4 regions of the Yersinia sp. SCPM-O-B-9106 (C-191) genome follow, and region 1 is predicted to be linked to each of the others. Evidence: predicted binding sites of a transcription regulator. Region 1 holds the regulator's gene; each other region holds the start of a gene.

Region 1 (8,386 bases):
CATTCTTCATTATCTGGCTCACAGCGTAAGAAAACCTGTGCCGGTAAATTATCACCTTGTAGCCACTCTCCATGTAACCACAGTGTGATATGTAATGCATCGCCGCGCTGACGGACAAAAGGCGCGACCGGTAAATGCCAACCACTAAGCATAAAATTCTCCTGCTTTAACCAAAACGCTTGCTGTTAAGGCTATCTGGTGCAGACATTAACGCCGCGACACATTCACCTGTATATATAAATCACCTGTATAAATAAATCGGTATCAACAATGCCATGTTGTGAATATTTATCCCTCATCTATCAGCATAAATATTGAGGATGAGGGCGGGGGCGGAGAGAGCCAAATGAAAAATATCATTTTAAAAATAAAAAAGCCGGGACATTTCCCGGCTTGATTCTCGATATTGATTCAGTGTTACTCAGCGGTTTTCAGCGCCGCCGCTTTCTTCTTCTGATAGCTGACCTTAAAGTAATATCCCACCAGCAACAGGACAATCCACACCAGCCCGACATACAATGAGATGCGCGTTGCTGGGAACCAACCAATCAGCCCAATGATAAATACCAAGAAAATGATAGCCACCACCGAAGTAAAGGTGCCACCACGCAGCGGGAAATCCAGCGCCTTAATCTTTTCTTTGCTCAACGAGCGGCGGAAACCAATTTGGGAGAACAGGATCATAATCCACACCCAAACAGTCGCAAAAGTCGCGAGCGAAGCAATCACCAGGAACACATTTTCCGGCATAATGTAGTTGAGATAGACCGCCGTTAGCATCGCCCCCATCATCACTAACACCGTGACCCACGGCACTCCGCGTTTAGAAATGGCAGCAAAAGCTTTCGGCGCGTGGCCCTGCTCGGCCATTCCGTTAAGCATACGGCCCACCCCGAACACATCACTGTTAATGGCTGATAATGAGGCGGTAATCACCACAAAGTTCAGAATCCCAGCAGCAACCGTAATCCCCATGTGCTGGAAGGTCAGGACAAACGGACTGCCGTTAGTGCCGACTTGGTTCCACGGGTAAATAGACATGATGACAAACAAGGTGCCGACGTAGAACATCAAAATACGCCATGGCACTGAGTTGATGGCTTTCGGAATAGACTTTTTCGGGTCTTCTGCTTCACCGGCAGTAATACCGATAATCTCAATCCCACCATAAGCAAACATCACCAGTTGCAATGACAGAATCATGCCGACAAAACCGTTGCTGAAGAAGCCGCCGTTAGTCCATAAGTTATGAATACCGGTCGGCTGCCCGCCATTACCAATACCCCAAACAATGATACCAATACCCGCTAAAATCATGATGATGATAGTGGCAACTTTGAAGAATGAGAACCAGAACTCCAGTTCGCCGAACACCTTAACACTCATCATATTGACGGCACCAATGATGAGGACAACACTTAGCACCCATATCCAATGAGGCACATCCGGGAACCAGACCCCCATATAGATACCGAATGCGGTCACATCAGCAATCGCAACAATCAGAATCTCAAAACAATAAGTCCAGCCGGTGATATAGCCCGCCATTGGCCCAAGGTAATCTTGTGCATAACGTGAGAAAGAACTGGCTTGCGGATTATTGACTGACATCTCGCCCAATGCCCGCATGATGATAAATGCCACCACGCCACCAATCAGGTATGCCAATAATACGCTTGGCCCCGCCATTCTTATTGCATCAGCCGAACCATAGAATAAGCCGGTACCTATTGCTGACCCCAATGCCATAAAGCGGATGTGGCGTGTCGTCAGGCCGCGTTTCAGCTTATTTTTGACTGGTAATTCCATGAACTTTATCCCGTCTTTTTTCAGCAAAAAGCCACGGGGATGAGCCGTGGCTAAAAATATCCGATGACCGTGCCGTTATTGCTTAGCAGCAATTTCCTGGCGACAGCACAGGCGATCGTACAACCCAATGACGATGAATACCAGTAGGGATGGCGACAACCATGCCAGACCTTGCTCAGCTAACGGCAGATTTTGAGTCCATTCCGGTAGGTAATGTGCAAAAGTCGAGGCTTTTACCGCATCAAGGATACCGAACAGCAAGCTGACCAACATCACCGGAGCCACAATACGGGAAGCATTATGCCACCAGCGCAAAGTGAAACTCATCAATACCAATACAATGCAGGGTGGGTAAATTGCAGTCAGCACTGGAATGGAAATCTGAATCAGATGGCTTAGCCCCAGATTCGACACCATCATTGAGAAGATACCGAGGATAAACACCAATGCGCGATATGACAGCGGCAAGTACTGAGCAAAGAATTCAGCACAGGCGCAGGTCAGGCCCACCGCGGTCACTATACAGGCGATGAAAATCAATGCAGCCAGGAACACGCTGCCCAGACCACCAAAGGTGTGCTGAACATAGGCATGCAATACCACTGCCCCATTTTGGGCATCGGGTACCAAAGCACCGCTACTTGAACCCAGCTTAAACAAGCTCAGGTAGACCAACGTCAACCCGACACCGGCAATCAAACCCGCCCAAATGGTATAGCGCGTCAGCAATCCAGCAGAAACCACACCGCGTGACCGGGCAGCATTGACGATGACGATACCGAACACCAACGCGCCCAAGGTATCCATAGTCAGATAGCCATTAACGAAACCAGAAGAGAAAGCAGCATTCTGATAAGCATCAGTAGCGGGAATCAATGGGCCGGCGGGCCAAATCAAAGCTGCAATACCCAAAATAGCCAGCGCTAAAATTTTCAGTGGGGCCAGAATATGCCCGACCGTATCGAGCAAACGCCCCGGATACAAAGAAATCCCAATAACCAATGCGAAGTAAACCACACTGTAAATAAACAGCGGCAACGGGCCATCACCGGTTAAAGGCGCGATACCCACTTCGAAGGAAACAGTGGCAGTACGCGGAGTAGCAAACAGAGGGCCAACGGCCAGATAGCAGACGGTCGCCAGCACCAAACCAGCACCGCGGCCAATGGGAGAACTCAGAGCATCAATCCCTCCGCCCACTCGAGCCAGCGCGATGACGGTAATGACCGGCAATCCAACCGCGGTAATCAAGAAGCCCAGAGCGGCCCACCACACATGTTCACCCGACTGTAAACCGACCATCGGCGGGAAGATGATGTTGCCAGCTCCAACAAATAAGGCAAAGGTCATAAAACCTAATGCAATAATATCTTTAGATGATAAACGATGACTCATAGTGATGTGCGTTGCCTAGTTAAATGATCAAAAGAAAAAGTCCTTGAGTTGTGGTCTTTCCTACGTGATCGAAACGACACAAAGCTCTGATAAACGCAAACTCCGGCGGTTAATAAGCAATCTATTTCGTCAGTATGCAGTGTTTTTGGAGTTATTTGCAGGTGGAATAGGCCAACAACGGCGGTAAGTAGACCGTTTATAGCGGAGAAAGGCAAGTCAGGATCACAAAAGCAGAGTCTTCATCTATACAATTTATACAAACTAGTTAATCGTGCCAGATTTATAGAAATACACACCATATGATTTGTATCATTTATATCCAACCGTTAACAATTTATGGCCGATACACTCAAACAAACCCAGCTAATTTAATCGGCGAAACCCAGATCTTTTCGAGTGTGATTCAGGACATCTGGCGGCAAGGGTAAATAACCGTCATGGGTCACGCGCTTTTGCCCCTCTGGCGATAAAACGCGCTCAAGAAAGGCGGCAGTCAGCGGTTCTAGCGGCTGGCCCGGTACTTTATTGATATAAATATACAGATAGCGCGACAAGGGATAGCGGCCAGCTTTGACATTCTCGGCCGTCGGCATCACATAATCCTGACCATCCGCCGACAGTAACAGGGGTTTAACACCGCTGTTGCGAAAACCAATACTGGCATAACCCATTCCATTTAATGAACCGGCGACAGCTTGCACTACAGAAGCAGAACCAGGCAATTCATTGATATTGTTCGTAAAATCACCATCGCAAAGCACTCGCTGCTTGAAGAAACCATAGGTTCCTGAAGCTGAATTTCGGCTATAGCGCTGTAAAGTGCGCTCCGCCCACGGCCCTTTCAGGCCCAGTTCACCAAAGCGCTGGATCGGATGAGATTCTCCACAAAGGCGATTTTGCGAAAAAACAGCATCAAGCTGAGATAAAGTGATTTTACTCAGTGGATTATCCTGATGGACAAAAACCACTAAGGCATCCACTGCCACAGGGACAGCAAGCGGCGGATAGCCATAACGCTGGGTGAATGCGGCGATTTCAGCCGCTTTCATTGGGCGGCTCATCGGGCCGAGTTGAGTCGCCCCAGCCGCCAATGCTGCAGGAGCAGTAGAAGAACCTGCCGCCTGTATTTGCAAATTAACGCCGGGATAATGATGATTAAAATCATCTGCCCATAAAGACATCAAGTTCGCTAAGGTGTCTGAGCCGACACTGGAAAGATTGCCGGATAGGGTATGTGGTTTTGGCGATTGAATCTCTGTAGCAGGTGAAACCGCTACAGATTGTGCTAAAACGCCGTAGCTAAACCCGAACAGGGCATGCAACAGCGCCAGTTTTCCCCATCTCATCAGCTTGATGTCCATGCAGTCTTAGGATTTGACTGCATTCTCGGTTAAAACCGTCGGAACAATCAATCGATTCGGCAAGGTAAAAATAAATCTCGTCCCCAAACCGACTTCACTCATGACATCCAAACGTGCGTCATGGTGGCTCAGAGCATGCTTCACAATTGCCAGCCCTAATCCACTGCCCCCGGTTTGCCGAGAGCGGGCCTTATCCACCCGATAGAAGCGCTCAGTGAGGCGCGGCACATGCTCAGGGCTAATTCCCGGCCCATTGTCACTCACCTGAAATTGTGCGCCTTGCGCAGTTTTCTGCCAACACACTTCAATTTTAGTGCCATCAGGCGTGTGATTGACGGCGTTATAAACCAGATTAGACACCGCGCTGCGCAGTTGGTCTTCGTTACCAAATACTTTCAGTTGATCATTAACCCGGAAAGTAATTTCATGACGCCCACCACTCAGCGCTTGCACTTCATGCTGTAATATCTTCAGCATTCGTGGAATATCAACCTGCTCATTCAGATCTACATTAGGAGCGGCTTCAATGCGCGACAACGTCAATAATTGTTTGACCAACCCATCCATTCTCTTGGTCTGTTCCTGCATCGTTCCCAATGCTTTATCCCGCAATGGCCCCGCCAATTCTTGGTCGTGCATCATTTCCAGATACCCCTGTAACACCGTCAGGGGGGTGCGCAGTTCGTGGCTGACATTAGCAAAGAAATTACGCCGCGCCCCTTCTAACTGACGCATTTGGGTAACATCACGGGCCACCATCAATAATTGCCCTTCTGAATAAGGCATCACCCGGAACTCAACGTAATAGCCATTATTGAGTTGCAAGGTGAGTGGGCGGGAAAATTCTTGCTGTTGTAAATACTGGCTGAATTCGGGATAACGCAGCAAGTTGAGAATATGCTGACCATTATCCTCCGGCCAGCGGAACCCCAGTAATTGCTGAGCCAGACCGTTACACCAGAAAATATTGCCGTCAATGGTGGTCATCACCACAGCATCGGGTAAAGATTCAGCGCCACTGCGGAACCGTTTGATAAGTAAGGCTAATTCACGCCGACGCCGCCGATTTCGCAGTTGCATCTGATATAAGCCATAAAATAAAGGTTCCCAACTCCAACGCCCTGAAGGCGGAGTCATGCTGCGGTCTAACCACAGCCAGTGAGATAATTTGAGTTGGTTATAGAAATTCCAGACCAGCGCCGCAACCACTGAGACGAGTAATAGCCAAGGAAGATACCCGATAAAGGCACCTAGCAGTAATGCGGGCAAACAAAAAAGAGCCAGCTCTAAAGCCAGCGTTTTCCATGATAAACGTTCTAACACAACGAATTCTCCGGCACTGAAAACTCAGTAGCGCGTTGAGAAGCGGTACCCGGTTCCCCGGACAGTTTGTACCATTTTGTCATGGCCATCAGTTTCAAGCGCCTTGCGTAGCCGACGAATATGCACGTCAACGGTGCGATCTTCTACATAAACGTTAGTGCCCCAGACATAATTAAGCAACTGTTCACGGCTATAAACTCGCTCTGGATGGGTCATAAAGAAATGCAATAATTTAAACTCGGTCGGCCCCATATCCAGTGCTTGCTCATTGGCCATAACCCGATGTGAAGAGGGGTCAAGACTCAGTCCTTGCATTTCAATCACTTCTTCCACCGCCATTGGCGATATCCGGCGCATGACTGCTTTAATCCGCGCCACCAGCTCTTTGGGTGAAAAAGGCTTGGTAATATAATCATCAGCGCCCACTTCTAAACCGCGAACTCTGTCTTCTTCTTCACCACGGGCGGTCAGCATCATCACGGGAATATCTCGGGTCAATGCTTCGCGTTTCATATGCTTAATAAACTGAATCCCCGACCCCCCTGGTAACATCCAATCCAGCAACACTAAATCAGGGTAAGGCTCAGATAATCGAGTTACTGCGCTGTCATAATCCTCGGCTTCTAACGGTTGGTAGCCATTTTGCTCCAACACAAAGCACACCATCTCACGGATTGGAGCTTCATCCTCCACTACCAGTATGCGTCTTGCCATCATCAACCCTGCCAGTAAGTTAGTGGTCACTATTTGATTTCGGGAGCCATTATGCGTCAGTTTTGTGACATTTTTATGAAAAACATCGCGCTCTTGCAAGCAATAAGCATAGTGATAAATTTTATGATAATTGCAAAATGCAGCACTCAAGTTTGCGAAGCGTCTCGGAGATTTCATTCACACTGTTTTTTTAGCCGCGACATCCGGCGGGCAGTGTTTATAATCAGCGCCAATATCTTTGGAAAACAACCTGCCCTAGCGGGAGATTTATGCGCATTATTCATACCTCTGATTGGCATTTAGGCCAGCATTTCTTCACCAAAAGCCGTGCGGCTGAACATCAAGCATTTCTGCACTGGCTCATTGAACAGATCAAAGAAAATCAGGTAGATGCGCTGATTATAGCCGGTGATATCTTTGATACTGGCTCCCCACCCAGCTATGCCCGAGAGCTGTATAATCGCTTCGTGGTCGAGCTTCAATCAACAAATTGCCAGTTAATTGTTTTGGGGGGGAATCATGATTCAGTCTCAACGCTGAATGAATCTCGGGGTTTGCTTTCTTATCTGAATACCACGGTCATATCCTGCGCCAGCAGTGATTTAGCCCAGCAAGTTATTATTTTGAAAAACCGTCAGGAGCAACCTGCGGCCATACTGTGCGCCATCCCCTTTTTGCGCCCACGCGATTTAGTCACCAGTCAGGCTGGCGAATCCGGCGGACAAAAGCAACTGGCATTACAAGAAGCCATTGCGGCCCACTATCAAGCGCTCTATCAGCGGGCCGTTGAGTTGCGCGCTGAGCTTGGCCTGCCCTTACCTATTATTGCCACTGGGCATTTAACCACGGTGGGGGTTACCACCACAGACTCGGTTCGAGATATTTACATCGGCACATTAGACGCTTTCCCAGCCCAAGCTTTCCCCCCGGCGGATTATATTGCTCTGGGCCATATTCACCGTGCTCAGCAAGTCGCTAAAACCGAGCATATTCGCTACAGCGGCTCGCCAATTGCCTTGAGTTTTGATGAATTGAGCAAAGAGAAAAGTGTTTATTTGGTGGAGTTTGCCCAGCAAGCATTAGCATCAGTGACCCCGCTATTCATCCCACAATTTCAGCCGATGCAGTTAATCAAAGGCGATTTAACACAAATAGAGCAACAGCTGGCTGCATTTTCTGGCCATCAGGGGTTACCGGTATGGCTGGATATTGAAGTCGCCACAAAAGACTATCTCACTGATATTCAAAGGCGAATTCAAGCACTAGCCGCAGAACTTCCGGTGGAAGTGGTATTATTGCGCCGCAGTAAAGAACTGCGTCATAACAGCATTGAGCGGCAGGAAAAGGAAACACTCAATGAGTTGAGTGTCACTGATGTATTTGAACGCCGGCTGGCGCTGGAGGCGGATTTAGCCGAACCTCGTCAGGAACGCATGCGCCAAATGTTCAATCAGGTGGTTGAGGATATATCGCAAGGTAAAGATGCCGCAGAGGAGCAACCAGCATGAGAATTTTGAGCCTGCGTCTGAAAAACATTAATTCTCTACAGGGCGAATGGAAGATTGATTTCACTGCCGAGCCTTTTGCCAGCAATGGGTTATTCGCAATCACCGGCCCGACAGGCGCCGGTAAAACCACCCTCCTCGATGCTATTTGTCTCGCGCTATACCACCAAACTCCGCGTTTGACTGTCTCACCGGGCCAAAATGAGCTGATGACCCGCCATACTGCGGAGTCGCTAGCTGAAGTTGAATTTGAGGTAAAAGGCACGCGTTATCGGGCAT
Region 2 (8,386 bases), 940 kb from region 1:
TCGGGTTGGTCAGGTTGACGAACACCGCGCGTTTAAACAGCTTGCGCCGTGGCAGGCTGTTCGCTAATGCATGCAAGTCCAGCGCCCCGGCGGCGCGCCATTGTTGTATGCCAAGCCAAATTAAGTAAGCCGCTCCGAGCCATTTTAACAGCTCAAATGCCAGCAGAGATTGTGAAATCAGTGCGCCAAGGCCCACCCCGACCAGCACAATATGCACAGCCAGCCCCAATTGTAATCCGCAGATGGAGGCAATGACACCGCGCGTACCATGACTGATGGTGGTGCTCATGGTGTTGATGGCACCCGAGCCGGGGGACAAACTGAGAATAATTGTGGTCAGCAGATAAGTTAACCACCAGTCTAAGGTCATTGGCAAAACTCCCTGAATGCATAAATTTATGCCACAATACTCTATTGCTAATCATTGTGCTATGGCTCACAGAGTGCCCAGTTACTCCGGCCAAAGGATGCAATTAGCTATGATTTATAACGTTATATTATATCGGGCCGCACTATGCTGTTAGAGACACACTATTCCGTTATAGAGACACATTATGCCGTTAGATAATAGCTGGTTGAGCCGTGAAGAGCAGTTTGCTGCTTTTGTTAACGGCCCATTGTTAGATTTTTGGCAGCAGCGGGATGAAGACGAGTTTATGGGGGTCGATAATATCCCCATTCGCTATGTCCGTTTTTGCTCACCTCAACATACCCGCGTGGTGGTGGTGGTGCCTGGTCGCATTGAAAGTTACGTCAAATACCCCGAAGTAGCTTATGATCTATTCCAGCAAGGCTATGATGTTATAGTGTTGGATCATCGTGGTCAGGGGCGATCAGGGCGTATACTGGAGGATGGTAACCGCGGTCATGTGATCAAATTTGATGATTACATTGAAGATTTTGCGCAGTTGGTGCAGCGCGAAATAACCGGTAGCCATTATCAGCAGCGTTTTGCACTGGCCCATTCTATGGGGGGCGCAATTCTGACGCGCTTTTTGGCGCAGCAGCCAGAGGCATTTGATGCCGTGGCGCTTTGTGCGCCCATGTTTGGCATCCATTTGCCAATGCCGGGCTGGCTGGCTCACCGGATTGTCGACTGGGCTGAAAAGCATCAAAAACTGCGGGATTATTACGCAATCGGCACCGGGCAATGGCGGCCATTACCCTATATGGTCAATATGTTGACTCACAGCCGTGAGCGCTATCGCCGCTATTTGCGCCAATATGCGGATACGCCAGAAATCCGTGTCGGCGGGCCAACTTATCATTGGATCCGTGAAAGCATGCTGGTGGGTGAGCAAATTATCGCCCAGACAGACAAAATTACTACGCCGGTTCTGTTACTACAGGCCAGTGAGGATCGGGTAGTGCATAACCCGGCCCATAATGCATTTTCTCAGGCAATGATTCTGGCGGGGCACCCTTGCGAAGGGGGGCAGCCTAAGGTCATTCAAGGTGCACGCCATGAGATCCTGTTCGAGCGGGACACCCTGCGTGCCGAGGCGCTAAGCGCCATATTGCGTTTTTTTGCGCAACATAACTCTTCTTTGCAACATAAAACATTGTCTGCAACATAAACAATCCGTCGGCCGGTAAATCCCGACACCACCAGAGGTTAGAACATACCGCTATGTATCATGTTGTTGCTTCCGATTTAGATGGCACCCTGCTGTCACCTGACCACATATTGACGCCTTATACCAAAGAGACACTCAAGTTGCTGACGCAGCGCGATGTGCACTTTGTGTTTGCGACTGGCCGCCACCATATTGATGTGGCCCAAATCCGCGACAATCTGGATATCAGCGCCTTTATGATAACCTCCAACGGCGCGCGAGTGCATAACACCGCAGGGGAGCTGATTTTCAGTCATAACCTCGATGCTGACATTGCCCGTGATTTATACAATATTGAACATCACAATTCAGATATTCTGACCAACGTCTATTTGAATGATGAATGGTATATGAACCGCGAAAGCCCTGAACAGGAAGAGTTTTTCCGCGAGTCGGTGTTCAAATATCAAGTGTTCGAGCCGGCTTTGCTGCCGACTGACGGGGTGTGTAAGGTTTACTTCACCTGCGAAGATCACGATAAGTTATTGATTTTGGAAGAAGCCATCAATGCACGTTGGGGCGATCGGGTGAATGTCAGCTTCTCTTTCCCGACCTGTCTGGAAGTGATGGGCGGCGGGGTGTCCAAGGGCCATGCGCTTGAGCAAGTGTCTAAAATTATTGGTTATTCATTGAAAGAATGTATCGCGTTTGGCGATGGTATGAATGATCTGGAAATGCTGTCTATGTCGGGCAAGGGCTGCATCATGCGCGATGCTCATCAGCGCCTAAAAGATATGTTACCGAACCTGGAAGTGATCGGCTCAAATGCCGATGACGCAGTACCCCATTATCTGCGCAAGATGTTTTTAGGTACTGATAAGTAACTGATTCATTGCAGTAAAAAAATGGCGCACTGTAGATGAGTGCGCCATTTCTTATATTAAGTTATCTCAGATGCTAAGTTATCCCAGATAAATCACTTACTGGTGTTGTCCCTGTTTTTGCAGGAATTGCACACCCTTATCTGGGAAGTCGGTAAATACCCCGTCAACCCCGGCTTGATTGTAAATAATATCAAACAGTTGGTTTACATTAGTGGCGTATTTAGGCAGTTTGTCCGCGCGGATAGTAAACGGATGCACCATCATATTGCTGGCATGCGCTTCCTTGACCATATCCGTCAGCTTGATGTTATCTGGTGTCGAGGTTTCCACCACCAGCATATGGTAGTCTGGGCCGATGCCGTCAGCATATTGCGCGATTTTCTTCATTGCGCCTGGCTTGAACATCCAGTCATAGCTGTAATTAACCCACTCACCATTAGGTTTCTGTTCGTAGGTTTCTTTCCAGTCAGTGTAAGCCACCAGTTGAACCAGTTTCAGGTCCATGCCCATCTTGGGTTCCAGCTCATTTTTGATACGTTTTAATTCATTGGCATCAAAGCATTGCAGATAGACTTTATCGGCTTTGGTGGTGTAACCGTACTGTTTTAACACTTCCAACACTTTGGTAGAAATGTCCTTACCTTCTTGCTTATGGAACCATGGCGCTTTGATTTCAGGGTAGATACCGATATTTTTACCGGTCGAATGATTCAGCCCCTGAACAAATTCAATCTCTTCCTGGAAAGTGTGCACACGGAAATCAGACTTGCCCATTGGGAAGCGGCCCGGATAGCTCTGCACTTTCTTACCATCTTTACCAATATCAAAGCCTTCGGTAAATTTCAGTGACTTGATTTCTGGTAGCGTAAAGTCAATAGCGTAATAACGACCATCTTTACGGGCGCGGTCAGGGAAGCGATCGGCGACATCTGTTACCCGGTCAAGATAATGGTCATGGAGAACTACTAACTCATTATCTTTGGTCATCACCAAATCTTGCTCAAGATAATCAGCGCCCTGTGCGTAGGCCATAGCTTTGGCGGGCAGTGAGTGCTCCGGCAAGTAGCCACTGGCACCGCGGTGCGCGATGACAACTTTATCTGCTGATTTATCTTGGGCTAAGGGTTCCGCTGCCTGTGCCATGCCGACGACTGAGGATGCCAGAATCATACTGGCTATCAGTGATTTGATGTGGTTTTGCATTGATATTATTCCTTTTATCAATTTCAGGGTATGAAAAAGGCTGTGTCGCTATTCATCCATATAGATAACGGCACAGCCTGTAAGCTACTTGATCATTTGGATATTATTTTTTATCCAGCTCGGCCTGTCTGGCTAGCTCAGCGTGATGTTTTTTCTCACTGAACATGACGACGATCAATAACAGAACAGCGATAATGCTGCCGCCAATCATGACCATAAAGCCGCCGTCCCAACCGAAGTAGTCAACGGTGTAACCAACAATGGCGCTGGCCGCAACCGAGCCACCCAGATAACCGAATAAACCGGTAAAGCCTGCGGCAGTACCCGCTGCTTTTTTCGGCGCTAATTCAAGGGCATGCAAGCCAATTAACATCACCGGGCCGTAAATCAGGAAGCCGATAGTGATCATACAGGCCATATCGATACCTGGGTTACCGACCGGGTTCAGCCAGTAAATAATGGTCGCGATGGTCACCAATGTCATAAAGAACACGCCGGTGGCACCACGGTTACCTTTAAATACTTTGTCGGACATCCAACCACACAACAGCGTCCCTGGAATACCAGCGTATTCATACAGGAAATAAGCCCATGAGGATTTATCCAGCGCGAAGTGTTTGACTTCTTTCAGGTAAGTTGGTGACCAGTCGAGGATGCCGTAACGCAGCAAATAAACAAAAACGTTAGCAATCGCGATATACCACAACAGTTTGTTGGGCAAGATGTATTGCATAAAGATTTGTTTCGCGGTCAGCTCTTCTTCCGCTTCTTGACTATAGTCATCCGGATAGTCGTTTTTGTATTCTTCAATCGGAGGTAAGCCAACAGATTGAGGAGTATCACGCATTAGGCCGAAGACAATCAATGCCACCAAAATGGCACCGAAAGCGGGCATATAGAGCGCAGCTTTCCAGTCGTTAAACCATGCCATACCCAGCAAGAACAGCAATGGCGGCAAGCCACCACCGACGTTATGGGCGCAGTTCCAGACAGAAACGATACTGCCGCGTTCTTTCTTCGACCACCAGTGCACCATGGTACGGCCACATGGCGGCCAACCCATTCCCTGGAACCAGCCGCATAAGAACAGCAGCACAAACATCACGGCGATACTGGATGTTGCCCAAGGGACGAAACCCATAAACAGCATCACGGCTGCGGAGAGAATCAAACCGGCAGAGAGGAATACTCGTGGATTCGAACGGTCAGACACCGAACCCATGATGAATTTTGAGAAGCCATAAGCAATAGAAATACCGGATAGTGCGAAGCCCAGATCCCCACGAGAGAAACCTTGTTCGATCAAATACGGCATGGCCAGAGTAAAGTTTTTACGCACCAGATAGTAGGCCGCGTAACCGAAGAAGATGCCCATGAAGATTTGCCAGCGTAAACGGCGGTAAGTGGGATCAACCTGGTCTGCGGGAAGCCTGGCCACATGTGGCGCGGGCTTAAAAATACTCAACATGAGTGCCTCCGATGGTTTTTTTGTAATTTTTGACTCCGGTATAGCCTGGTATCTACCCGGTGGTAAGCGCTGCCGATGATTAAACGGCAAAGCAACTGTCGTTTATGTTCCATAACGAGCGTCATACTAGATAAGATTGCGAAACTTATCTGTGAGTGATGGCGCATTTGTTACAGTTATATGAAAGCGGCGGCAATTCTGAGCGATTGGTTAACATTTTGAAACCGCTAATGACAAATTACCTGTGACTTTGATCACAATCATGGTTTTTATGCGCCATATTGTTTTCGTTTTTGGTTCGTTTTTGTTCCTTATCAAACAATATCCATAAAGACTGTGGCTCAATAGACTCATAATTAGCCGTCAGGCGGCTGTCTGATAATATGGGGTCTTTCATGACGAACAGTTCTCCTTACACAGAAACGGATGTCATCATCATTGGTGGTGGCGCGACGGGTGCTGGAATAGCTCGAGACTGTGCTCGGCGGGGTTTGGCCTGTACTCTGCTCGAGCGGCATGACATTGCCACCGGCGCGACAGGCCGTAACCATGGCTTATTACACAGTGGTGCGCGTTATGCTGTGACTGACGGCGAATCCGCGCGTGAATGTATTGAAGAAAACCGGATTCTCAAACGCATTGCCCGCCATTGTATTGAGCAAACCGATGGTTTGTTTATCACCTTGCCGGAAGACTCCCTGGAATATCAGGCGCAATTTATTGCGCGCTGTCAGGAGGCGGGGATCGACGCCGAAGCCATTGATCCAAAACAAGCATTGCGGCTCGAACCTGCTGCTAACCCCGCGCTAATTGCTGCCGTCCGCGTGCCCGATGGCACTGTTGACCCCTTCCGCCTCACCGCCGCCAATATGTTGGATGCCCGTGAGCACGGGGCCAATGTACTCACTTATCATCAAGTTATCGGATTATTACGTCAGGGTGACCGGGTGAGCGGCGTGCGCGTTTTCGACAGTAAAAATCAGCGTCAATATGATATCCATGCGCAAATCGTGGTCAATGCCGCGGGGATCTGGGGTCAGCACATTGCTGAATATGCTGATCTTCGTATCCGCATGTTTCCTGCCAAAGGCGCGCTGTTGATCCTCGGTCATCGGATCAACAACATGGTGATCAACCGCTGCCGTAAACCGGCTGATGCCGACATTTTGGTGCCAGGCGATACTATTTCACTGATTGGTACCACCTCCACCCATATTGAATATGATCAGATAGACAATATGGTAGTAACGGCACAAGAGGTGGATACCTTAATTCGCGAAGGCTCAAAATTATCACCGCAATTGGCGCAAACGCGCATTTTACGCGCTTATGCCGGAGTCAGGCCGCTGGTCGCTAGTGATGATGATCCTTCAGGGCGTAATGTCAGCCGTGGCATCGTCTTGCTCGACCACGCCAGCCGTGATGGGTTGGAGGGCTTTATCACCATCACTGGCGGCAAGTTGATGACTTACCGGCTGATGGCGGAGTGGGCAACAGATAAAGTCTGTGAAAAGCTCGGTGTAACAGCGGCTTGCACCACGGCCCAAGAGCCACTTCCCGGTTCACAGCAATCAGCAGAACAAACGCTCAGCAAAGTGATTTCTTTGCCCGCCAGTATTCGCGGCTCAGCCGTTTATCGTCATGGCGACCGCGCGACCCAGTTATTAGCCGGAAACCGTCTGGACAACAGTTTAGTGTGTGAATGCGAGGCGGTCACCGCCGGTGAAGTGCGCTATGCCATTGAATCTTTGTCAGTTAATAACCTATTGGATTTACGCCGCCGCACTCGCGTTGGCATGGGGACGTGCCAGGGAGAGCTTTGCGCTTGCCGGGCGGCGGGCTTACTCAGCCGTTTTAAAGTGACGACACCGCAACAATCCCGTGAACAACTTGGCCAGTTTTTGAATGAGCGTTGGAAAGGGGTGCGCCCAATAGCTTGGGGCGACGCTTTGCGGGAAAGTGAGTTTACCCATTGGGTTTATCAAGGGCTATGTGGTCTGGATGATAGCCCGAGTGCGGCCAATGAGCAGGAGAAACGCGATGAAATTTGATGTGATTATCATCGGCGGCGGGTTAGCTGGGCTGGCTTGCGGTATCCGCCTCGCCGAGCAAGGCAAATATTGCGCGATTGTCAGCGCCGGTCAAAATGCACTGCATTTTTCCTCCGGTTCTTTGGATCTCTTGGCGAAATTGCCCAATGGGCAGGCGGTCAGCCAGCCACTCTCTGCGCTTGAAACCTTAGCGGAGCTAGCGCCTGAGCATCCTTATAGCAAAATGGGGCAAACAGGGTCGGTGGGCGAGCTCGCGTATCAAGCTGAATCCCTGTTAAGCCGCTGCGGGCTGGATTTGGTCGGCAGCGCGGCTGAAAATCACTTGCGTCTGACCCCGCTGGGCAGCTGTCGGCCCACGTGGTTGAGTTCGTCGGATATCCCCGTCGCACCATTAAAAGGCCCGCTACCCTGGCAAAAAGTGGCGGTGATTGGCATTGAAGGATTCCTCGATTTTCAGCCACAGATGGTGGCCAGTGCTTTGCAGGAGCAGGGCGTTGAAGCAACAGCAGATTATCTGCATTTACCGGCGCTCGACCGTTTACGCGATAACCCCAGTGAATTCCGTGCGGTGAATATTGCGCGGGTGCTGGATTTGCCCGAAAACCGGCAACCGCTGGCCGATGAACTGGCGCGATTATCATCAACAGCGGAAATGATTTTACTGCCAGCCTGCATTGGGCTGGATGAATCAGCACCCTTAGAGGCGCTGCGCGCGGCGGTGGGCAAACCGATTCAATTGTTGCCAACATTGCCGCCGTCATTGCTCGGCATGCGCTTACATCAAGCCTTGCGTCGTCGTTTCCAGCAATTAGGCGGCATTGTTATGCCGGGTGATGCGGTATTGCGCGCCGAACTGGTCGGAAACCGAATTACCGGGTTGTATAGCCGCAATCATGGCGATATTCCGTTGCGGGCGGCTCAGATGGTGCTGGCGAGTGGCAGTTTCTTCAGTAATGGGCTGGTGGCGACTTTTGAGCATATCTATGAACCCATACTGGATTTGGATATTTTATCACTGCCAAACCGCGCAGATTGGAGCCACAGCAATATGTTTGCGCCGCAACCTTATTTGCAATTTGGCGTGAACACCGATAACCGGTTACGGGCGCTGCGTGGCGGTGTCGCACTGGATAACTTGCATGTTATTGGCGCTGTTCTCGGCGGCTATGACCCGCTGCAACAGGGGTGTGGTGCAGGGGTTTCATTGACCAGTGCATTGTTCGT
Region 3 (8,386 bases), 1.4 Mb from region 1:
GAGAGTTCTTGAGTATCTACACCGCCAATTGTAACTTCAGCAGTACGATAACCTTCCGTTCCATTAGGCTGCACGCGCCATTGTTGCAAATTGGCCACTAACGCGGCCTGCTGCGGCGCATTTAATTGTTTCAAGGTGACATCCGGCAGCTGATCCAAGGTCTGGAGACATTCTACTAACCGCTTAGGGAGCAACTGAGCTAATGTATTTTTTAAGGTCTGATTGGGGTGTGCTTGCCGCTCATTATTGAGGAAAGTATCTAAGTCAGTGTCAGGAAGTAAGTTAATGCTCACATACTCGCCAGCTTGCCAATAGCTTGAAAGTTGTAAAATGGCCGGGCCAGAAAGGCCACGATGGGTAAATAAAATGCTCTCACGGAAACTGACACCATTCTCTGCCGTCACTACCGCCGGTACTGAAACACCGGAAAGTGTTTGCAAGTGCTCCAACAAAGGCTTATGCAAAGTGAATGGGACCAAAGCCGCGCGCATCGGCAAAACTTTCAAGCCAAACTGTTCTGCCAGTTTATAGCCAAATGGAGAGGCTCCTAATCCCGGCATAGACAGCCCACCTGAAGCCACCACCAGTGAGTGAGCGCTCACTTTCACATCATTAATCTGCAATAAGAAACCGGCATCGTTTTTTTCAACTGACAGAATATCGCTGCGTAGTCGAATCGTAACTTGCCCCAATTCGCACTCTTTCAGCAAAAGCTCGACCACTTGTTGAGCAGAATCATCACAAAACAGTTGCCCCAGTGTTTTCTCATGCCAGGCAATATTGTAGCGATTCATCAAATCAATGAAATCCCATTGGGTGTAGCGCGCCAAAGCAGATTTACAAAAATGAGGGTTTTGTGAGAGATAGGCTGCGGGTTCGACAAACATATTGGTAAAATTACAACGGCCACCGCCGGACATCAGTATCTTGCGCCCTGCTTTTTTACCATTATCAACCAACAATACCCGGCACCCAGCTTGCCCGGCCTGAGCCGCACAAAATAAGCCCGCAGCACCTGCGCCTATCACTACCACATCAAACTGTTCCACACTGGGCCTCACTGAGTAAAATCATCATCACTGCAAAATTGTTCGCTTTATCGCCAATACGCATACTGTTTATTCATTCAACTGATAAATTAGCGGCGGGAGATTGTAAGTCGCCCGCTGACAGGAAGCTATAGTAAGAAAATGTCTCATACGGTAAAACTAAGTAACCTGCTGATATAACATGCATATGTTGCTCAAAAAGACGAATTCATATGCGGTCATGTCAAAAAAAGGTCATATTTTCCTTTTCCCCACCCCCATTGTCACTGATAATGCGCCGCGTTCATGTCCACAAACTGGCGTAACGCTTATGCTGCATCTTTTCGCTGGCCTGGATTTCCATACCGGCCTAATGTTAGTTCTTGCTTTGTTGTTTGTGCTGTTTTACGAAGCCATCAATGGTTTTCATGACACAGCCAATGCGGTTGCAACCGTAATTTATACCCGCGCCATGCGTTCACAGGTGGCTGTCGTGATGGCAGGGGTATTTAACTTCCTCGGCGTGATGCTGGGCGGTTTGAGCGTGGCTTATGCCATTGTTCACTTATTGCCTACTGATCTGCTGTTAAATGTCAGTTCAGCACATGGGTTGGCGATGGTCTTCTCTATGCTGTTGGCGGCGATCATCTGGAATTTGGGCACGTGGTATTTCGGTATCCCCGCCTCCAGTTCGCACACGCTGATTGGTGCAATCATCGGTATTGGTTTAACCAATGCATTAATGACCAGCACATCTGTTGTTGATGCGCTGAATGTTCCTAAGATGATTCAAATCTTCCTGTCATTAATCTTATCCCCGATTGTGGGTTTGGTTATTGCCGGTTTGATGGTGTTCCTGTTACGTCGTTACTGGAACGGAACCAAAAAGCAGCAACGTATTCACTTGACACCTGCGGAACGTGAAAAGAAAGACGGTAAACGTAAACCGCCATTCTGGACCCGTACAGCACTGATTATATCGGCTATTGGCGTGAGTTTCTCTCACGGCGCTAACGATGGTCAGAAAGGGATCGGCTTGATCATGCTGGTATTAATTGGCGTGGCTCCGGCAGGCTTTATTGTGAATATGAATGCAACCGGTTATGACATTGCCCGCACCCGCGATGCAGTGACTAACCTGCAACAATATTATCAGCAACATGTTGAGGTATTGCCGCATGCCGTCGCACTGAAACCCTTGGTGCCTGAGCCAGATACATTGCCGGGTACACCAGCGCAGTTCCATTGTGACAACTCACGCGCCATGATAGCGATTGACCGCGCACAAACACTGCTGGCCAATTTGCAAAGCTATAGCGACCTAACGGTCGACCAACGTGGCCAGATGCGTCGCTTGTTGATGTGTGTTGCAGAAACCGCAGGAACTGTTGCCAAACTGCCAGAAACCAGTGCTGAAGACCGCCGTTTCCTCAATAATCTGCGTACAGATTTGTTAGAAACTGTGGAATATGCACCCACCTGGATTATCGTTGCCGTCGCTCTGGCCCTGTCTTTGGGTACCATGGTTGGCTGGAGACGTGTGGCAGTGACTATCGGTGAAAAAATCGGTAAGAAAGGCATGACCTACGCACAAGGGGTTTCTGCCCAGATGACTGCAGCGGTCTCCATCGGTATTGCAAGTTATACCGGTATGCCAGTATCGACAACTCAAGTGCTCTCTTCAGCTGTTGCCGGCACCATGTTAGTGGATGGTGGTGGTGTGCAGAGTAAGACGGTGAAGAACATTATGTTGGCGTGGGTATTAACCTTGCCAATCTCTATTCTTCTTTCCGGTGGCTTGTACTGGATAGCGTTGAAGTTTATCTAAATCCAGCGAAACAGTTATACTCGAATTTGGGTAAAGTAAAAGGCGGCCTTTTCAGGTCGCCTTTTTACTTATTTTTATGCCAAAATTTCATACTAATACCACAACATTAAGCCCACTAGACTGACCACGACCAAACCACATAATGCGCTGGTCAGGATAAATTGCCCACGCAACCTATCACAACGACGAATAAACTCCGGATCGTGATGGTCCAGATAACGTTGAGCGAAGATATAGCCGACTAATCTAATCTGCTTACTCGGCTGACCGTGGGAGGTAAAAAATCCACCGCCATCAACATACTGATACAACAACGGGTCGCAACCCCGTAATACCACTAATAAAGCACGCAATGATGAATAATAACGCGCCATATTAATCACACATACCACACACAAAGCCCAAAAAAGCGCGACGGTACTGATCATAATCATCCTCCCAGCGATATTACCCGCATTAGGTCAGTTCCCCTGAGCCTGTGCGCCATCGCTCACTCTAGCTGATACAAACACCCCCAGGGCTTCAAAAGCCACCCCCTATCGTTCGCTTTCTGATTGTGGCTCGATGCATTATTCCCTCGACACACTATCCGAACGTGTTGGACTCCCTTTATGAGTGTAGGAAATGAAATGAAAAATAGCCTGATAATCTCTAAATTAAGCCTATTTTGGCGTTTATTAAGTATCGATTAGTATTAACTTATAACAAACTTTTCTGGTACGAAAATGCTGTTATCCCCTCCTAAAGCTGGCTAAATATTAAACTTTCTTAACTAAATTACATTAATTCAATCGCCATTTCTTATAGGTTATGTTTGCGCAGAAAATATGGAATTACGTCAATCACAATGTCTAATCCGCGCTATACTTAGGGTAATGAACTGCTTTAAATTCAATCAATATGACCTTATATTAGGGCAATGCGCGGTAGAGATTGATGGGACATTGGTGTAAAAAGACATACGCTAATTTTAGTGATCATCATCAAAACAGTGTGTTGTGATCCGTGAAACACTTCAGTTAGGGGTCATAATGGTACTATGTCGATATCGCGTTAGCACCCGTTCAACGGTTGAATGTTTGCTTACCCATTAATTAACATTATGGAAGGAGTTTACTTATGGCTTACAAACACATTCTGATTGCGGTTGACCTATCTCCGGAAAGTAAGGTGTTGGTGGAAAAAGCGGTCTCTATGGCCAAGCCGTACAATGCCAAAGTTTCCCTGATCCATGTTGATGTTAACTATTCAGACCTTTATACCGGCCTGATCGACGTTAATCTTGGCGATATGCAGAAACGCATTTCTGAAGAAACACACAATGCATTGACCGAACTTTCTCAAAATGCCGGTTATCCCATTGAACAAACACTGAGTGGCAGTGGTGATTTGGGTCAGGTCTTGGTTGATGCCATTAAGAAATACGATATGGACTTGGTATTATGCGGCCATCATCAGGATTTCTGGAGCAAGTTGATGTCTTCAGCACGCCAGTTGATCAATACCGTTCATGTCGATATGCTCATCGTACCACTGCGCGATGATGAGAATGGTGAAGACGATTAAGCTGCTGAGTCTCATTAGCTTAGCATCAATCACCTTTGACGCCCGCCTTTAGCGGGCGTTTTTTATGCTGAATCCCATACCCACCCTATATCTCCACACATTAATAACCCTACTAAGTTTTTGTCAAAATCCCTTGCGGCATGAATATAAACCAGTGATATAGTCGAAGATGCACAACATCGTCTCCTCACTATTTTGGATAATAATAATAGACCGCAAAAAATCTGTTAGGAGAGTCTCAATGGGTACAAGGAATTATTAGTGATGAATTGTTTAAACTCTCTGGAGTCATTTTTAGAATCTTTACAACAACGTGATGCCAACCAACCAGAATATCTCCAAGCTGTACGTGAAGTTTTCACCTCACTTTGGCCCTTTCTGGAGCAAAATCCTCACTACCGTGAACAAGGCTTATTGGAACGTTTAGTCGAGCCAGAGCGAGTCATTCAGTTCCGTGTTGCCTGGACTGACGACCAAGGTAAAGTTCAGGTTAACCGCGCATGGCGTGTTCAGTTTAGCTCAGCGATTGGCCCTTATAAGGGCGGGATGCGCTTCCACCCGTCAGTAAACTTATCCATTCTTAAGTTTCTGGGTTTTGAACAGACCTTTAAAAATGCCCTAACAACACTGCCAATGGGTGGCGGTAAAGGCGGTTCTGATTTTAATCCGAAAGGGAAAAGTCAGGCGGAAGTTATGCGTTTTTGTCAGGCATTGATGACCGAGCTTTATCGTCATCTCGGCCCGGATACTGATGTTCCTGCGGGTGACATTGGTGTTGGCGGCCGCGAAGTTGCCTTTATGTCCGGCATGATGAAGAAACTGTCCAATAACACCGCCTGTGTTTTCACCGGCAAAGGGCTTTCTTTCGGCGGCAGCCTTATTCGCCCGGAAGCCACGGGTTACGGCTTAGTTTATTTCACCGACGCCATGCTCAAGCGCCACGGTTTAGGTTTTGAAGGTAGAAGAGTCTCTGTTTCTGGCGCAGGTAACGTGGCTCAATACACTATTGAAAAAGCTATGGAACTGGGCGCTCGAGTCATTACCGCCTCTGACTCCTGTGGCACTGTGGTTGATGAAGAAGGCTTTACGCCGGAGAAATTGGCCCATTTGGCTGAGATTAAAAACAAGCGTTACGGCAGCATCGAAGATTATGCCCGTGAACGTAATCTGGTCTATTTAGCGGGCCAACAGCCGTGGAGTGTCCCGGTTGATATCGCCTTACCTTGTGCAACACAGAACGAGCTGGATTTACCTGCCGCCCGTCAGTTGATTGCCAATGGGGTAAAAGCCGTTGCTGAAGGCGCTAATATGCCGACCACCATTCAGGCAACTGATGCTTTCCTTGATGCTGGCGTTCTGTTTGCGCCGGGTAAAGCAGCCAATGCCGGTGGCGTTGCGACCTCAGGTCTGGAAATGGCACAGAATGCGGCTCGCCTGAGTTGGAAGTCAGAGAAAGTTGACGTCCGTTTGCACCACATCATGCTGGATATTCACCAATCTTGTGTCGAATATGGTGGAGAAGGTAAGCAAACTCACTATGTTCATGGCGCTAATATCGCCGCCTTTGTCAAAGTGGCAGATGCAATGCTGGCCCAAGGTGTGCTGTAAATAATAAAACGCCCATATTCTTTGAGATAAATATTGATAAGGATATGGGATGTTTCTATAAATTATATTCAATAATCGTATTTATATTAGTTAATAAATACATTTTGAAATTTATATTTAAGATTTCGCCCATTTAAAATATATAAAAAATCAGTAATATCTCATCATATCAATAAATATGAAATCATATATTAATCAACAATTATGAAGTGAGATATTCATGGAAGAAATAAAAAACATCTTAAACCAAAGCCCAAGAAATATAAATCCCGCAACAATAACTTACAATGAAAAATGGGAAGTTAAAAATGGCGATAACGTTACCATAGTGAGTTTTTCATTTAATCAGAATATTTCTCAAGAGTATCATTATTATAGACTTAAGAGTGACAACCCGACTTCTGCTTTTAATCAATTGCAAATATCTCAAACAAGAATAGCGATGCAAAGTATCTCAGATGTGGCAAATATAAAATTTATTGAGGTTAACGACACTAACGCGAATATCCCCATTGTCAATGTTCATCCTGAAAAACCTACCCGTGTCGCAGGTTATGCCTATAGCCCTAGTGGAGGAAATCTTAGCCCGGTGTGTATTAATGCTGATACCCCCGAGAATCTTACCCCCACCCAGTCAAACCATGGTGGTCGCGTTATTGTCCATGAAATCTTGCATGCTGTTGGTCTAAAACACACTCATGATACTGTTGGGCTAACACAGCAAGAGAGTGTCATGAGCTATACCTCGGAGTGGAACTCAGGTGGAAACTATGCTGGGTATAACGCATCCACACCACAAATGTACGATATCGCCGCGCTCCAATATCTTTATGGCCCCAATATGAACACCCGAACCGGGAATAATATTTATACCTATTCCCACCATACACCAATACTTTGTATATGGGATGCTGGTGGTATTGATACCCTTGATTTTTCTCATCAAACCCAAGATCAGGTCATTAACCTTGCCGCAGGCAGCTTCTCTCATATCGGGGGACTAAAAGGCAACATCTCCATTGCCTATGGCGTGGTGATAGAAAATGCTATTGGCGGTAGTGGTAATGATCAATTATGGGGTAATAAGGAAATTAATGTCCTGGCGGGTGGGGATGGCGATGATAGTTTATCAGGTGGTAACGGGGCCGATCATCTTTGGGGAGGTAAGGGAAATAATACTTTTATCTACCACCATGTTAAAGATTCTTTAACAACCTCTGCTGACACTATTCATGATTTTAACGCAGGTGACGATAAAATAGATTTATCTCCACTTATATATGGTAATGAAGATATTGCTCTAGTCGACAAATTCAATTTTAGTGGTCAGACAGAAATAATGCAGAAATATGATGAAGTCAGGGACATAACTTATTTAATGGTTGATTTTGATAATAAGGTGCATGAAGCCGACATGATGATCAAGCTCACCGGCAAGCATCAACTTACATTAAATAACTTTATCATCAGCCCGCTGCTCACTGCCTAATAATGAATGTTTAAAATCAAAAGCGACAGCAATAGTTTGCCGCCGCTTTTTTAACACTGGCGTACCCAGCATCAAGTCAGTGACTCGGGTAAGTCAGTGATTCGGGTAAGTGAGTGCCGCTAACACCACTGCGGCGTCAAGGAAGATCGGTATTACCAAAAGTCATTGGCGTTGCAGTAAGGCAGCAAACAAACGCATCCCGATGAGCTGACACAAGTCAGTGATTCGGGTAAGTGAGTGCCGCTAACACCACTGCGCCGTCAAGGAAGATGGGTATATAAATCGAAACGGTGGCTTTTAGTGGTCACTGCGCCCTGCGCAGCAATCCCCGCCAGAGGTTCTGCATAATCCGGGCGCTTAACCACCACGCGTTTGGTCGCCAATGCCCGCGCCGGTGCCAATAGCCCATCGGCATCTTCGTCAGCGCCCACTAGCGATTGGAACACCCGCATTTCCTTTTTAACTAACGCACTTTTTTGCCGGTGCGGATACATTGGATCGAGATAAACCACTTCGGGCCGAGGTTCAATATCCGCCAACGCGGTTAAACTGGACGCATGCAACAATGTTAGCCGCTCGCGTAACCACGGGCCAATCTCGGCATCCTGATAACCACGGCGCAAACCATCATCCAGCAAGGCGGCGACCACCGGATTGCGTTCCAACATTTGCACATGGCAGCCCAGTGCCGCCAATACAAAAGCATCCCGCCCAAGGCCGGCGGTGGCATCCACCACGCGCGGAAGATACCCTTTTTTGATACCAACCGCTTTGGCAACCGCCTCACCGCGCCCGCCACCAAATTTACGGCGATGGGCGAGTGTGCCGTCGACGAAATCAACATAAATTCCGCCGAGTTTCGGCTCA
Region 4 (8,386 bases), 970 kb from region 1:
GAATTGTATCACCAGCATTTACCACAAAGTGGCTATCACCCAGCCGAGGGCGCTTGTTATGAGGTTTACCTCAATGACGGCAGAAGTGACGGCTATTTTGATATCGATATCTATCAATCCGTTGAAAAAGACTAATAAATTAGCGTTGTAGCCGAGCTGGCTAGCTCGGCTGCTTATGGTGTCAGCAGCATCGCCTTTCAAGGAGATATTATTGTCAGGAAAATGCTTTCAGGAATACTTGGTTCAGCCAGTCACTGAAAATACGCACCCGTGGTGACAATTGTCGATTACGTGGATACAGAAAAGAAACCGGCATGGGGGGCGGGGCATATTCTGGGAGAATATCAATCAGTGTTCCGGCACGTAAGTCTGATTCGATGTGATAACGTGGTACCTGAATGATCCCTAATGCCAGCCGTGCGGCAGCCACAAAACTTTCTGCGCCACTAACGGATAGAACCGCCGGTAATTTCACATTTTGAACTTTCATATCTTGAACTTCAGCTGATAAATAGGGCTGTAGCCGTTGATATGAAAGCTCTTTCCTGGCGGAGGGCTGAGATTGTGTGCTGATACAAAATTCTAATGGCATTAATCCGCCAGTCGCACTGGAACGAAACCCTACCATTTGATGCCCGGCTAACTCATTAGGTGTGAGTGGTGTTCCATGTTGTTGCAAATAGCGCGGTGCAGCACAAGTTACCTGTGGTAGCAGTGCCACGCGGCGGGCCACCATATCACTATCTTGCAAATTACCGACACGCAATACGCCGTCAAAGCCTTCACGAATCAAATCAACTAGCCTATCTCCTTCGCTGATAAATAATTCGATATCGGGATATTGTGCTATAAAATCAGGTAGTTGTGGTAATACAAAATGGCGAGCCAAGGTGCCTTGTACATCGATTCTCAGTAAGCCCCGTGGCTTAGCATTAGCAAACGCCATTTCAGCATCTTCTATATCAGCAATAATTTGCAGGCAGCGCTGGTAGTAAGCTTCCCCATCCAGTGTCGGACTGACATGCCGGGTAGTGCGTTGCAATAAGCGGACATTTAAGCGTTTTTCAAGCTGCTTAACTGCATCCGTCACACTAGATCGAGGTAAATTTAAGTCTTGTGCGGTTTGGGTAAAACTGCGCTGTTCCACTACTCTGATAAACACGCGCATTGCATCAATTCTGTCCATACTATTGTTCGGCTTTCTCGGATAGTGTTAACGAATAATAGGTGATTATCCGAATAAGTAAAAGTGGCATGCTCTGTGTACCGGTTTCCGTGGGTGCAGTTCTTGAGAACATGGCTTGAGAACTAACTGCCCATAAACGAGTACAAATAATGAAATACATATTCAGGAGAATATTATGATGAAAACTACTCAGCAGGTCGCCATTGTCACAGGAGCATCACGAGGTATTGGTGCAGCAATAGCCGAGCGTTTAGCTCAGGAGGGTTACACCGTTCTCATCAATTATTCTCGAGCTGATGAGGAAGCCGAAGCTTTAGTGCGTAAAATCCAACAAGCGGGCGGAAATGCATTGAGTGCTAAAGGGGATATCAGTGATTCCGCCGCTGTAGTTCAATTGTTTGCTAAAGCAGAAGCCGCTTTTGGTGGCGTTGATGTTTTGGTCAATAATGCCGGAATTATGTCACTCAGTACGATTGCCGATAGTGATGATGAACACTTTGACCGCCAGATTGCAATTAATCTGAAAGGGAGCTTTAACGGGATGCGGGAAGCCGCAAAACGCCTTAGAGACGGTGGGCGAATTGTTAATTTTTCAACCAGTGTGGTGGGTTTAAAGTTGGAAAAGTATGCTGTTTATGCTGCGACCAAAGCCGCGGTTGAAACAATGACGGCAATCCTGGCGAAAGAGTTGCGGGGCCGCAATATTACCGTCAATGCCGTGGCTCCGGGGCCTACCGCAACTGACCTTTTTCTTAATGGGAAATCGGAAGAACTTATTGAAAAAATGGCAAAAATGGCACCATTGGAAAGGCTGGGTACACCAGAAGATATTGCTGCGGCAGTAGCATTTTTGGTGGGTAAAGACGGTGGTTGGATTAATGGGCAAGTGCTGCGCGCTAACGGTGGCCTGATTTAGCGCCATTTTGTGGAATGGTGGCGACAGAACAGGGGGATGGCTCTGAAAGATAAGGGATAATAATCAATCGTGGTTTTTATAAAAGCATTGATTGTTATAAATACGTGGATTGCCATAAAAACGTTGATTGTCATAAAAGCGTCATTCGCCTGTTCTAGTATCCGTTGTAACCAATCAATACAAATTGTATGACTGTTTTACAACAAGGAACTCTACTGATGCAGAACCGCGTATCCACTTTGTCCGGCATAGCGCTATCGACCCTGATGCTGAGCAGCTCTCTGTTCGCACCCAATGCTGTTGCGGTCGCCACCGGTTTATATGACCGCAGCGCCCACGGTGATATCACCCAGTTTGGTGGCGCTCGCCGTTTGACAGAAGATCAAACTCAGGCTCTTCGTGATTCGTTGTCTAACAAAACAGTAAAAAATGTCATTTTACTGATTGGCGATGGGATGGGAGACTCAGAGATTACTTCGGCGCGTAACTATGCCATGGGCGCGGGCGGTTTCTTTAAAGGAATTGATGCATTGCCGCTGACCGGGCAGTACACGCACTATTCATTAGATAAAAAAACGCAGAAACCTGATTATGTGACTGACTCAGCAGCTTCAGCTACCGCATGGTCGTCAGGTGTGAAAACCTATAATGGCGCACTGGGTGTTGATGTGTTTGGGAAAGACCATGTCACCCTATTGGAACTGGCTAAAAAAGCAGGTAAAGCCACCGGCAATGTTTCAACGGCTGAACTGCAAGATGCAACTCCCGCGGCACAATTTGCTCATGTCACCGGCCGGAAATGTTATGGCCCGGAAGAAACTAGCGAAAAATGCAGCACCAATGCGCTAGAAAATGGCGGCCGTGGCTCCATTACTGAGCAAATGATTGAAGGGCGCGCCGATGTTACATTGGGCGGCGGTTCTAAATCATTCAGCCAACTCGCTAAAGCGGGTGAATGGAAAGACAAATCTTTGCGTGACCAAGCTCTGGCTCGCGGCTATGTGATTGTCGAAAATCTTGATGACCTGAATGCAATCAAACAGGCCGACCAACAAAAACCGCTGTTGGGACTCTTCAGCCCAGGCAATATGCCGGTTCGCTGGCAGGGGCCAAAAGCCTCTTATCACGGTAATATAGATAAACCGCCAGTGGTTTGTGAAAACAATGCCGAACGAACTACAGGGACACCGACCTTAGCCGTGATGACGGAAAAGGCTATCGATTTGCTGAAAACCAATAAAAATGGCTTCTTCTTGCAAGTTGAAGGGGCATCAATTGATAAACAAGATCACGCGGCTAACCCTTGTGGCCAGTTTGGTGAAACTGTCGATCTGGACGAAGCGGTTCAAAAAGCGTTGGAATTTGCCCGCGCTGATGGCAATACATTGGTCATCGTGACCGCAGATCATGCCCATTCCAGCCAAATCATTGAAGCTGATGCTAAAGCTCCGGGTTTGACACAGGCATTAACCACCAAAGACGGCGCGGTAATGGCTATCAGCTATGGTAACTCTGAAGATGATTCTCAAGGCCATACTGGCACACAATTACGCATCGCCGCTTACGGCCCACATGCGGCAAATGTTGTTGGTCTAACCGACCAAACAGATTTGTTCTTTACCATGCGCGATGCGATGGCCCTTAAATAAATACCGGCCTATTGGTAGCAGATCCCAGTGCAGTAATGGCTGGGATTTTTCTTTTCTGTCATATGCCCATCGTATTTTTAACCCGTTTTTTAACCGCTATTTGTAGTATGGCGTTTATCAATAGAGAAAACGTGGATGGTTTGATTAAAAAACAAACCAGAAACATTCAATTCCATTATCTGAACACAAATTACCCGCCACCTAACCTTATTATTTAATTTATTCTAACCAGACACGAGACAAACTGAAATCATGGGAGTTTATCCTGCGGTTACAGAGTCTTTACTAGCTGATTGCATAATGAACTGGCATAATTGATTTATTGAAAGTTTTATCATGCTGTTGTGCCAGGCAAGCTGTTATTAACATAAAATATTGATTTATTATTTAACCGATAAATTCGACTTAAGTTAAATTTATCGGTTATCTCTATGGTTTTTTGCTGCATTTTTTGGTTAAAAAGAATTTTTTATTAAAAATTGCCATTAAAGGCAGAATAAAAATTATTATTTTAGGATAGGGGCATATAAATCATCGTGACGAAAAAAAAGTCTACCGGTACTGGCTGGGTTATCCTACTGATAGTCGTTTTGGGGCTGATCACCGGTATCCCGAGAGAGGCGTGGATTGCACTGAGTGCGGCTATCTTATGCCTGTATTTTGTCTGGCAAAATATCCGTAAGACTAAGACGCATGCGGGCCAACCGGGTAAACCTAATAGGCAAGAGATTGCGGTGATACCGGATCTGGGCAATTATCAAATGGCCCCGTCACAGTTGGAACCAGAACAAACTACTGCACCCGATGAGCTGAACAAGAAGCCCTCCGCTGAACCTAAAGTAAAACAACCCGACATCTCACGGGGTTCTCTAGCCCGTGCATCCTGGTTGCGTCCTGGTGAACTGGCCGTGGTTGCAGGAATAAATTTACCTGATGGTATGGTTTACATTGGTAATAAATACAAAAGTAACCGTACTGGTGCAGAACCCGCCTTTATTAATCCATCAATGGATGTTGCGCCAGAAGAAATAGATATTTCATTACCTCTGATTGATAGTGCACCTGATTATTCGACCTGCTCACCAGAGGCGCGAAAAGGGTATTTACAATGGTTATCAGAGGGCCGTAAATCACCCAACGCAGATATTAGCTATGTTTTCTTATTTTTCTATGGACTAGAACATAGAATACTCATTGATGCTGCTATAGATCCGATAGCAAAAAAAGAACTGCCCATTCTTGAATCTGAACTTAATCGCTTGCTAAATATTTACGGGAAAAATAACGCATTCAATCATTATGCGCAGAACTTATTAGTTTATATCACCAGGGTAAATATAGATGAGAAACTCTATCTTTCTGCCCCTCCGGCAACCCGCGAAGTTTCAACTGAACTGCCACTGGCATTATTAGTTGGATTGGGGCAATTAGCTCTTGACCAGAAACCCTTGCCGGTTGAGTGGGCGCTCGCGTGGGGGGAAGCCGACCCCGCGATTAACCAAAATATCTCAATGGCACATTGTGCAGATATTTTTGCCACATTGTTCCGCCAGCGCTACCAAGAACAATATGGCGATGGATTTTTATTACCCGTTAATAAAACAAAATTACAAATATTCTATCGTCCAGCATCTACGGGCTTAATGGGGCAAGAATTCTTTCGGCAAATTACTGATCTACCCAATGTTGCTGTGTGCAAATCTCATCGCGATAAACTGCGAGCAATCTTTGAGATATGTCAGCAGGAACTTGATATTTACAATCGTTTTGCCAGCATCAACCCGAAGAAAAAAATGTCATTAGAAGGGCAGTTATTAATGCCCGTGGCGTTATGGTCTGTGGCATTAAAAACCGAATTAGAGAATATCAAAACCCGAGTGGGTTATGGTTTGCTAATGGTCACTTTGGGTGAGTTGTTTCTTCAACTCAGTACCGCCTGTGGCACCAAACCACCAGAGCGCCTGTCGCGCAGCCATGTAATGGCATTAACTTACGCATTAGCTTCTTTGCAAGTGGGTATCGAACCTGATGTCAGAGCGGATAATCGCACACCGGTATTGCAGGACACTGTTGCACTGTTTCCTATTGAATCGCTGGTTACAGAATCGACCACCTTTGATGCCTATCGCGTCACTATGCTTACCGTTGAATTGGCTTGTGCTGCGGTGATGTTTGATGGCCGAATCGGCGAACCTGAATCCATAATATTGACCCGGCACATTGATGCATGGGGCTTTCTTAGCCCCGGCCAACGTATGCGCTTAAAAGCCTACCTGCAACCGGGTATACGAAAAAATAACACATTGTTGGCTCTGAAGAATAATATGGAACCACTCTCGTTGGAAAATCGTCGTGTTATTGCGCGTTTCCTCGCACACCTGCTGCAAGTTGAAGGGACAATTACACCTCAAGAAGTGAAGTTTCTTGAGCGGGTATACCAACGTTTTGCGCTGGACAGTAAATGGGTTTATGCCGATTTGGATAGCCGTGCAACCCCAATGACATTGAGTTTACCGTCGGCGGCTGTTGAAGTGGTGACAGATACCGACCGTGTGAACCTGCTGAAAAAAGAAAGCCAAGAATTAGCCAAATTATTGAAGGATTTGTTTATCACGGCCAGTGTCGCGGCAGCGACTACGGCAGATATTAATCCGCAATCTCTGGCAGCCATCACCGCTCATTTACCTGATAGCATTGCGACATTCTTGAAATTACTGATTTCACGTGATTCTTGGGATCGTGAGAAATTAGTGGATATCACTGCGGATATGGAAGTTAAACTTGATGACGCTTTGATTGAAATTAACCGGAAAATATTAGCCGCGTTTGATGCCCCGTTAATCACCGGTGATGTCACTATTACCATCAACCGTGATATATCAGCGGCACTCCTTATTTGAAAGAAAAAGGATGTGTTAGGGGGGTGGCGTAACTTGAGCTGGGCCTCAATACTCGCTACCATAGCGCGCCTAATAATGCCAAATGTCAGAGAGATAATCGTGATGAAATACCAATGGATACTGTTCGATGCGGATGAAACTCTATTTCACTTTGATGCTTATCAAGGGTTAAAGCTCATGTTTTCCCGCTTTAATGTAGATTTCTCTGCACAAGATTTCGACCATTATCAGTTGGTTAATAAACCTCTCTGGGTTGATTATCAAGACGGAAAAATATCCGCGGCCGAATTACAAAGTACCCGTTTTGAAATGTGGGCCGAGAAGCTCGGCGTGACAGCGAACCGCCTGAACAGTGAGTTTTTAATTGCCATGGCGGATATCTGTGCATTGTTACCTGGCGCGCGCGAGTTAGTCGATGCTTTGAGTGGCAAAGTAAATATGGGCATCATTACTAATGGTTTCACCGAATTGCAGACCATCCGATTGGAACGCACCGGGTTAAAAAATGTCTTTTCTCCGCTGATTATTTCGGAGCAAGTGGGTGCGGCTAAGCCCGATGTTGCGATATTTGAGCATGCTTTCAATTTAATGAATAACCCGGCGAAAGAAGATATTTTGATGGTGGGAGATAACCTCCATTCGGATATTCAAGGTGGTATCAATGCAGGTATTGATACTTGCTGGCTTAATATTCATGGCGCTGTGGCGGATGAAAATATTGCGCCGCGTTATCAAGTCAGTTCACTGGCTGAGTTACAGAAATTACTGCTGGCGTAATTGAGTTATATTCCATGAAATAAGGGCTGTTAACGATATCGTCTCGATAACAGCCCCTTGTATTTTCGTCATACATTATTCAACTCATCGGATAATAAGTATTAATCTATTGACACGTATTGCTCTTTACCGACACTGCCATTTAATCGCAACAGTGTCGATGAAAGAGGGTGACCTGTTATCGTTGATTGGCGACTAAGTCTTCAACCTGATCAAAAATCGGCATTTCAGAGTCAAAGCGGCAAACCTGAAGCACATCTTCGAGTTTTTCCAGTTGGCTTATCATTTGTTGTAAGCGCTGATCATCTAAGACCTGCAACCAGATACGGCTCTCTTCTCCGCCGGCCAGTGGCATACATAATATTCCATCGACGTTAAATGCGCGGCGGGCAAATAACCCACAAATATGGGACATGACTCCAGGATGGTTGCGTACGGTGAGCAGTAACGTGACGCGCGCAGAAATGACTTGCTGCGGGGTTATTGGTTGAGCTGTCATATTATTCACCTCCAATCATATCAATATTTGCCGCGCCCGGAGGCACCATTGGGTACACTTTTTCATCCACATCAATCAGTGCGTGAATCAGTACCGGGCCAGGGCGGTTTAAAGCCTCATGTAAAGCAGCATAAGGATCGCTGGCAGTATTAAGGTCACAGGTCGAGAAGCCAAACCCTTCAGCAATATGAATAAAATTAGTGCGATAAGGGTAATCCGCGGCAAAAATTCGTTTGCCGAAGAACAAATCTTGCTGTTGATGGACTAAACCTAATGACTGGTTGTTCATCAAAATAATCTTAACGTTCAGCTGTTGCTCTGCTGCTGTTGCCATTTCTTGAATGTTCATCATCAGGCTACCATCACCCGAAAAACACACCACTTTTGCTTGCGGCTTGGCCAGCGCGGCGCCAATCGCAGCGGGCAGCCCAAACCCCATAGTACCCAGCCCGCCGGAGG

What was found. The regulator PhoB, encoded in region 1, activates phosphate uptake and scavenging genes when phosphate is short. The targets are predictions, from matches to a motif close to CTGTCATAAAACTGNCNNAT.
Positions count from the first base shown of each region.
Region 2: glpT (glycerol-3-phosphate transporter) is a predicted target of PhoB. The motif match lies at 5,279-5,298, and genes of this name have one in related genera.
Region 3: pitA (inorganic phosphate transporter PitA) is a predicted target of PhoB. The motif match lies at 1,270-1,289, and genes of this name have one in related genera.
Region 4: phoA (alkaline phosphatase) is a predicted target of PhoB. The motif match lies at 2,230-2,249, and genes of this name have one in related genera.

Region 1 covers NZ_CP110791.1:3,193,276-3,201,661, forward strand. Annotated here, with positions in the region: gene malZ (maltodextrin glucosidase) at 1-152, opposite strand, end outside; gene proY (proline-specific permease ProY) at 418-1,809, opposite strand; gene brnQ (branched-chain amino acid transport system II carrier protein) at 1,885-3,204, opposite strand; gene OP863_RS14580 (PstS family phosphate ABC transporter substrate-binding protein) at 3,573-4,550, opposite strand; gene phoR (phosphate regulon sensor histidine kinase PhoR) at 4,572-5,888, opposite strand; gene phoB (phosphate response regulator transcription factor PhoB) at 5,913-6,602, opposite strand; gene sbcD (exonuclease subunit SbcD) at 6,872-8,110, shown strand; gene OP863_RS14600 (AAA family ATPase) at 8,107-8,386, shown strand, end outside.
Region 2 covers NZ_CP110791.1:4,133,455-4,141,840, reverse strand. Annotated here, with positions in the region: gene rhtB (homoserine/homoserine lactone efflux protein) at 1-370, opposite strand, end outside; gene pldB (lysophospholipase L2) at 555-1,577, shown strand; gene yigL (sugar/pyridoxal phosphate phosphatase YigL) at 1,631-2,440, shown strand; gene glpQ (glycerophosphodiester phosphodiesterase) at 2,537-3,643, opposite strand; gene glpT (glycerol-3-phosphate transporter) at 3,747-5,111, opposite strand; gene OP863_RS18665 (hypothetical protein) at 5,350-5,508, opposite strand; gene glpA (anaerobic glycerol-3-phosphate dehydrogenase subunit A) at 5,507-7,162, shown strand; gene glpB (glycerol-3-phosphate dehydrogenase subunit GlpB) at 7,152-8,386, shown strand, end outside.
Region 3 covers NZ_CP110791.1:142,089-150,474, reverse strand. Annotated here, with positions in the region: gene OP863_RS00570 (NAD(P)/FAD-dependent oxidoreductase) at 1-1,049, opposite strand, end outside; gene pitA (inorganic phosphate transporter PitA) at 1,360-2,856, shown strand; gene uspB (universal stress protein UspB) at 2,949-3,284, opposite strand; gene uspA (universal stress protein UspA) at 3,976-4,422, shown strand; gene gdhA (NADP-specific glutamate dehydrogenase) at 4,687-6,030, shown strand; gene OP863_RS00545 (M10 family metallopeptidase) at 6,251-7,519, shown strand; gene rsmJ (16S rRNA (guanine(1516)-N(2))-methyltransferase RsmJ) at 7,780-8,386, opposite strand, start outside.
Region 4 covers NZ_CP110791.1:2,224,074-2,232,459, reverse strand. Annotated here, with positions in the region: gene sbmC (DNA gyrase inhibitor SbmC) at 1-135, shown strand, start outside; gene OP863_RS10215 (LysR family transcriptional regulator) at 215-1,186, opposite strand; gene OP863_RS10210 (SDR family oxidoreductase) at 1,362-2,102, shown strand; gene phoA (alkaline phosphatase) at 2,321-3,751, shown strand; gene OP863_RS10200 (TerB N-terminal domain-containing protein) at 4,288-6,651, shown strand; gene yjjG (pyrimidine 5'-nucleotidase) at 6,754-7,428, shown strand; gene ilvN (acetolactate synthase small subunit) at 7,607-7,927, opposite strand; gene ilvB (acetolactate synthase large subunit) at 7,929-8,386, opposite strand, start outside.